DNA from 2 places in the Xanthomonas sp. F4 genome. Region 2 is predicted to be linked to the other one. Evidence: predicted binding sites of a transcription regulator. Region 2 holds the regulator's gene; the other holds the start of a gene.

Region 1 (3,413 bases), on a different contig from region 2:
CCTCGGACCGCCGACGCATGCCGAAGGCCGCACCAGACGGACGCGGATGGAGTCGATTGCGCGAAATGCGGCCCCCGAGAGCGCGCGAGGGGGACCTGGACGCATGGCCGTGATTCGGTCCCAGCTCGGGAGCCGCGGATCGTTCGGCAGGACGGTGTTGGTTTGCGCACGGCGCAGGCATGCAGGGGCGTCGCCACGGCGATCAGCCGAGAGAGATGGTCAGACGCGCAACGCTTTTGCAGGAGCGGCCTCAGCCGCGACCAGACCCCCTCAGCACAGGCGGGCAGGCTGCATCGAGGAATCTCCTCGCGCACAAAACGACTGCATGCGGTCCCTCAGGCGCAGTGGCCAGCCTGGGCAATTCCCGCGTCGGCAGCTGCGGTGCCGCCCGCTCCGACACATGCGGACGGGACAGCACACGCGTCGCAGCGCGTGCCCAGCGGCCGGCCTTGTTTGCGCTCGGCAGCCGCGACGTCGTTCGCCGCAGCTCGGGTCGGGCATCGTCCATGTGTGGCAAGCGTGGCGAAAATTCCGCGCAAGACACCAGGCTCGCTGCTCCGCCATCAGATGGCACGTGCCACATCAACGACGTGGATCGAAGCCGGAAGGTCTTCTTCTCTCCCAAGAACGCAACACAGCACCCGCTAGAAGTAGAACCCGATGTTGAGGTTGAACCGCGAGTGCCACCTGGACCGGTCGCCGTCGTCGATCGCGATACCGTCGCCGCCTGCGAACCACATGTTCCTGCCGGCGATCCAGTCCAGATAGGTCAGCATGACGCCCTTCTTGATGCTGCACCCGGTGACGTTCTGCGAGGACGAACGCAGGTCGGGCCGATCGTGGGTGGGCAGGGTCATGCTGAAGTTGTTGTAGCAGGTCACGTCGTCCAGCCAGCGCCCCTTGCCGAACGAATACGCGATGTTGGCGGTGGGGACATCGGCTTCGGCGGCGATCTCGAACGGCGCAAGGAACGCCGACATCGCGATGCGATCGCTCGGGACCGCGTAGCGATAGCGCGCCCACTGCACCTGGCTGGTCCAGCCGCCGCTGCTCCACTGCGCGTGCAGCGCCGCGGCGCGATGCCCGTAGCGGCGGCGATCCTCGACATCGAGTATCTGCCCGGAAAACGCCGACGCGCCAAGCAGGAGGCTGCCGTGTGCCAGGTCGACGCGGTGTTCGTAGCGCACATTCAGCCGATGGTATTCGCGATAGGGATAGCGCGCCGTCTCGGCGACATCGAACGAATAGCGCGCCGTGCGCGCACCGTCACCGTATTCGTCGCCCGAGAACCAGCCGACGTGCACGGTGTCGTTGCCGTTGGTGCGCATGAGTACCACGCCCGGGTCGTAATCGTCTTCGATGCCGAGGTAGTAGCCGGACCCGAACCAGAAACTGTTGGAGGCAGTCGGCAACAGGCCGAACGGCACCTGCTGGATGCCGGCCTTCAGCACCGTGCGATCGTCGACGTTCCAGCCCACGAACGCATGATGCACCGCATTGAATCCGTCGTACCAACGCTGTTGCGCAGAGACGAAGAACGGACCGTCTCCCGCATTCAGGTCGACCCGCAGCAGTTCCAGATCGAGGCCATGCGTGGGGCCGTAATCCAGCCAGCCGTAGTTGAAACGGACCGCTCCGCCGAGCTTGAAGTAGGTCTCGGTGTTCTGAGTGTCCTGTGCGCATACATGACCGCTTAAGGCAGCGGCCAGCACGAATAAAAGCCCGGAACGAAAGGACATGAGCGTGACCGCCTCCCTGGTGGTTGTCGCCAGACCAGTATCGGCCACGGCAGGCCCAGCATGAGCATGAAAACGGAGATCAAGTTTGGCGCGGGGACGTCGATACCTCAGCGCAGCGGTGTGCCCAGCAGGGTCGCCCATCATCCACAACGGGAGCAGCAATGAGCAGGACCCTCGTCCGCCGTCACAGCGTCGCCAGTCGTTTGATGATCGGCACCGGCATCATCGCCCTGCTGTGTTTCGGCATGACCGCCGCCATCACCTATTGGCGCAGCAGCCATGCCTTGCTCGACGCGTCGCATGCCATGCTGCGCGAAGCGGCGCGCCACGAGGCGAGCGAGATCTCCTCGGACATCGGTTCGGCCTTCGACGCCGGCGCGACCCTGGCCAACACCTTTCGCATCCAGCGCGGCGCCAACGGCGTGAGCCGGGACTCGGCCGCCGCCGTGCTGCATGAGCAACTGCGTCTTCACAAGCGCTGGCTGGGCATCAGCACGCTATGGGAGCCGAACGCATTCGATGGACACGATGCCGCCAATGTCGACGCGCCCTTCCACGATGCGACCGGGCGCTTCATGGTGTACTGGTCGTACCAGAAGGGCGAGCTAGTGCGCGAGGCGCTGCACAGCTACGACAAGCCCGGCGAGGGCGACTGGTACCTCGCGGCGCGCAACAGCCACGCGCCGGTGGTGATCGAGCCCTACTACTACCCGGTGGCCGGCGTCGACACGCTGATGACCACCTTGAGCACGCCGGTGATGGACGGCGACAAGTTCCTGGGCACGGTCAACATCACCATGTCGCTGGATGCGCTGCAGAAACGCGTGGCGTCGCTGCATCCGCTGGACGTGGGCCAGGCGATGCTGCTGTCGCCGACCGGCGCGGTGATGGCCAGCGCCGATGCCAAGCAGGTGGGCAAGACGCTGTCCGACGCCGGCACCCAGGCCATGCTGGCAAACGTGCGCGCGGGACAGATCAGCAGCGACGAGGCCATGGTGGCCGGAGAGGACTGGTTGCGCGTGTTCGTGCCGATGCGCCTGGGCCAGGCGCCGCAGGTATTCGCGCTCGGCATCATGGTGCCCAAGCACCACGTGATGGCGCAGGCCCGCACCTTGCTGTGGGTCATCCTGGCGGTGGGGCTGTTCTCGGCCGCGTTGCTGGGCGTGTCGCTGTACCTGCTGCTGCGGCGGCAGGTGCTGGCGCCGCTTGCCGAGGCGGTCAAGGTCTCCGCGGCAGTGTCCTCGGGCGAACTGAACAGCCGCATCGAACCGCGCCGCATGGACGAAATGGGGCAGCTGCTGCAGTCGATGGGCAGCATGCAGGCGCAGCTGCGCGCGGTGATCGAAGCGCAGGACGACATGGCCAGCCGGCACGACGCCGGCGAGATGAGCTATCGCATGGATGCGGCGCGCTTCCCCGGCGAGTACGGCCGCATGGTGGCCGGCACCAACGACCTGGTCGATGCGCATGTGCAGGTGCAGCGCGAGTTGGTGGCGGTCATGTCGCGCTACGCCGTGGGCGATATGCAGCCCGACATGCGCGCCTTGCCCGGCGAGAAGGCGGCGCTCAGCGATGCGATGGCGGCGACCAAGCGCAATCTGCAGGCGATCAACCGGCAGATCCTCGCCCTGGCGCAGGCCGCCGCGGCCGGCAACTTCGCCACCCGCGGCGATG
Region 2 (3,413 bases):
CTGCGCGATCAGTTCCGGCGGCGCACGCGGTGGCTCCTGGCCGCTGCCGAAGGCGTCGAGCATCGACTGCAGGTAGTCCAGCGACTGCTGCGCGGCGTCGAAGTGCCGCGCCTGCAGGGTGGCCTGGCCGGCGCGGGCCATGCCCAGGGTTTCCTCCGCGGCGTGGCACAGTTCGACCATGGCGTTGATCGCCAGGAAGCCGGCGCCGCCCTTGAGCGTGTGGAATCCGCGGAACACGGCGTTGAGCTGGCCGCTGTCCTCGGGCGCCTGCTCCAGCGACACCAACTGCTCGCCGAGCCGGTCCAGGATCTCCTGGGCCTCGATGATGAAGTCGGCAGCGATGTCGTCGGGTACGGCGCTCATGGCATTACAGTCCCAGTCCGGACAGCAGGTCGTCGGCGTCGTTCTGCGACACGCCGTGGCGGTCCAGACCGGGCAGGGCCGGGCCGGCCAGGCTGCCGTCGGGTTTGCGTTCTTCCTTCGGCGGCAGCCCCAGCGCGCCGAAGCCTTCGTGCACGCGGCGCACGATGCCGGCGACGCGGCGGATGATCTGCCCGGTCAGGTCCTGGAAGCTCTGCGCCAGCGCCATTTCGGTGAGGTTGTGGCGGATCTTGTCGAGGATCTCGCCCTGGTCGCCGCTGAGGCCGCCGGCGGCGAGCTGGTTGGCCAGCGCGCGGCATTCCTCGGCCAGGTCCAGGGTGCGGTGGCTGGCCTGTTCGGTCATCTCCACCACGTGGTCCAGACGCGAGCAGGCGTCGTCCAGCTCGCCGGCCTCGCTGGGCACCACCGGCAGTTCGCCGAGCGCCTGACCCAGATCGCGCGCGAGCCGGCTCAGGCCCTGCATCATCGGCCGCGTGCGCCAGGCGGCGAGGGTGTCGATCTCCCTGCGCCAGCCGGCCTCGTCGCCGTTCTCCAGCGCGTCCAGCGCGCCTTGCAGGCGTTCGATCAGGGCGGTACGTTCGGCGGTGGCTTCCATTTAGGCGGTCGCTCCCAGGCGTTCGAAGATCTTGCCCAGCTTCTCCTGCAGCGTCTGCGCGGTGAACGGCTTGATGATGTAGCCGTTCACGCCGCACTGCGCGGCCTCGATGATCTGCTCGCGCTTGGCCTCGGCGGTGACCATCAGCACCGGCAGGTGCTTGAGCTTGTCGTCGGCGCGGATGTTGCGCAGCAGATCGATGCCGGTCATGCCGGGCATGTTCCAGTCGGTGACCACGAACTCGAACGGTGCCGAGCGCAGCGCGGCCAGGGCGCTGTTGCCGTCTTCGGCCTCGGCGGTGTTGGTGAAGCCCAGATCGCCGAGCAGATTCTTGACGATGCGCCGCATCGTCGAGAAATCGTCCACGATCAAAATCCGCATGTTCTTGTTCACCACTGACTCCTAAGGGTTCCTATTCTTCGTCTTCCAGACCGGCATCGGCGACACCGAACGCCTTCAGGCGTCCGCGCAACCGTACCGTGGCCTGGCCATGGATCTGACACACGCGCGACTCGCTGACCCCGAGTACCGCGCCGATTTCCTTGAGGTTCAATTCCTGCTCGTAGTACAGCGACAGCACCAACTGCTCGCGTTCGGGCAACTGCGCAATGGCCTTGCCCAGCTCGCGGCCGAATTCGCTGCGCTCGAGCATCTGCTGCGGATTGGGTCCGCCCTTGGCGATGGTATCCAGCTCGCCATGGTCCTCGATGCGCGACTCCAGGCTCAGCACCTGGCCGCGGGCGGCATCTTCCATCAAACGCAGGTATTCGGGAAGCGGCATGTCCATCGCCGCGGCCACTTCGTTGGCGGCGGCGGCGCGGCCGGTGCTCTGTTCGATCTTGCGGATCGCCGAGGCGGCGTCGCGGGCGCGGCGGTGCACCGAGCGCGGCACCCAGTCGCCGCGGCGGATCTCGTCGATCATCGAGCCGCGGATGCGGATCGAGGCGTAGGTCTCGAACGAGGCGCCCTGTTCGGCGTCGTAGCTGCGCGAAGCCTCGATCAGGCCGATCATGCCGGCCTGGATCAGGTCGTCGATCTCGACGCTGGCCGGCAGTCGCGCCGCCAGGTGATGGGCGATGCGCCGGACTAGGTCCGAGTGCTGGGCGATGTAGTCGTTGGCGCTGTTGCGCTGGACGGCGCGGTAGTGGGCGGCGGCGTTCATGCGGCCACCCCGCGCTGGATGATGCGTTCGACGAAGAACTCGACGTTGCCGCGCGGGGCGGTCGGCGCCTGCCAGCGCGCGGTGCGCCGGGCGATCTCGGAGATCGCCTGCGCCGACGGGCTGGACGGGTAGGCCTTGACCACCGGCTGCTGGCGCTGCACCGACAGGCGCAGCCAGTCGTCCTGCGGCACGCAGCCCAGGTAGTTCAGCGACACGTCGCCGAGGAACTTCTCGCAGACCCGGCTCAGCTTGTCGTACAGCAGGCGGCCTTCGTTGAGGTCGCGCACCATGTTGGCGACGATCTGCACCCGGTCCACGCCGCGCTCGCGCGAGAGGACCTTGATCAGGGCGTAGGCGTCGGTGATCGAGGCCGGCTCGTCGCAGACCACCACCACCGCGTCCTGCGCGGCCTGGCAGAAGGTCAGCACGCTGTCGGTGATGCCGGCGGCGGTGTCGACGATCATCACGTCCAGCTCGCGCTGCAGCTCGGAGAACACGTTGACCAGGCCCACGTGCTGGGCCGGCGGCAGCTCGGCCATGTAACGGCGGCCGGAGGCGGCGGGCACCACCATCAGCCCGTTGGGCATGTCGATCAGCACTTCTTCGAGGGTGCAGCGCCCGGCGACCAGGTCGGCCACGGTGAACTTGGGCGTCAGCCCCAGCAGCACGTCGACGTTGGCCAGGCCGAGGTCGGCGTCCAGCAGCAGGGTGCGCTTGCCCATGTCGGCCAGCGCCATGGACAGGTTGACCGAGATGTTGGTCTTGCCCACGCCGCCCTTGCCGCCGGTCACGGCGATGGTGCGCACCGGACCCAGCGGTTCGCTACGCGTCGCCGACAGGGGGAAGGCATTGGTCAGATTGACGTAGTCACGCGACGGCATGGGTCTGCTCCGGAGTACAGGGCTTATCGGCAGCGCGCCGCAAATCTTCAAGGCGCAATACCAGGCTGGCGGCGTTGGCGCGGTGCAGGTCGTCCGGCACGCGCTGTCCATCGGTCACCCAGGTGATGGGGAGGCGGTGGTCCACGACCACCGACAAGGCACTGCCGAACCGCCCGGTCTCGTCCAACTTGGTCATGATGACCCCCTGTGGGTCGGCGCCGGCGAACCGGCGCACCACCTCGTCCAGGTCGGAGAAATGGGCATTGGCAGGCAGTACCAGCAAGGATCGGACCACACGCGAGGCGCGCAGCCAGTGCAGCTGGGCGGCCAGGGCGCGGTCGCGCTGGCCCATGCCGGCGGTGTCGATCAGCACCAGCTTGTAGTCGGCCAGGCG

The links. The regulator FliA, encoded in region 2, starts transcription of late flagellar genes. The targets are predictions, from matches to a motif close to TAAAGTTTNNCNNNCNNNGGCCGATAA.
Region 1: a site for FliA is predicted at 1,819-1,845, ahead of FHR66_RS01260 (methyl-accepting chemotaxis protein). Genes of this name have one in related genera too.

Annotation. Positions count from the first base shown of each region.
Region 1 is NZ_JAASQX010000001.1:274,671-278,083, reverse strand. It holds gene FHR66_RS01265 (hypothetical protein) at 645-1,787, opposite strand; gene FHR66_RS01260 (methyl-accepting chemotaxis protein) at 1,901-3,413, shown strand, end outside.
Region 2 is NZ_JAASQX010000002.1:97,464-100,876, forward strand. It holds gene FHR66_RS08320 (chemotaxis protein CheA) at 1-363, opposite strand, end outside; gene FHR66_RS08325 (protein phosphatase CheZ) at 368-976, opposite strand; gene cheY (chemotaxis response regulator CheY) at 977-1,369, opposite strand; gene FHR66_RS08335 (RNA polymerase sigma factor FliA) at 1,389-2,138, opposite strand; gene FHR66_RS08340 (MinD/ParA family ATP-binding protein) at 2,135-3,019, opposite strand; gene flhF (flagellar biosynthesis protein FlhF) at 3,006-3,413, opposite strand, start outside.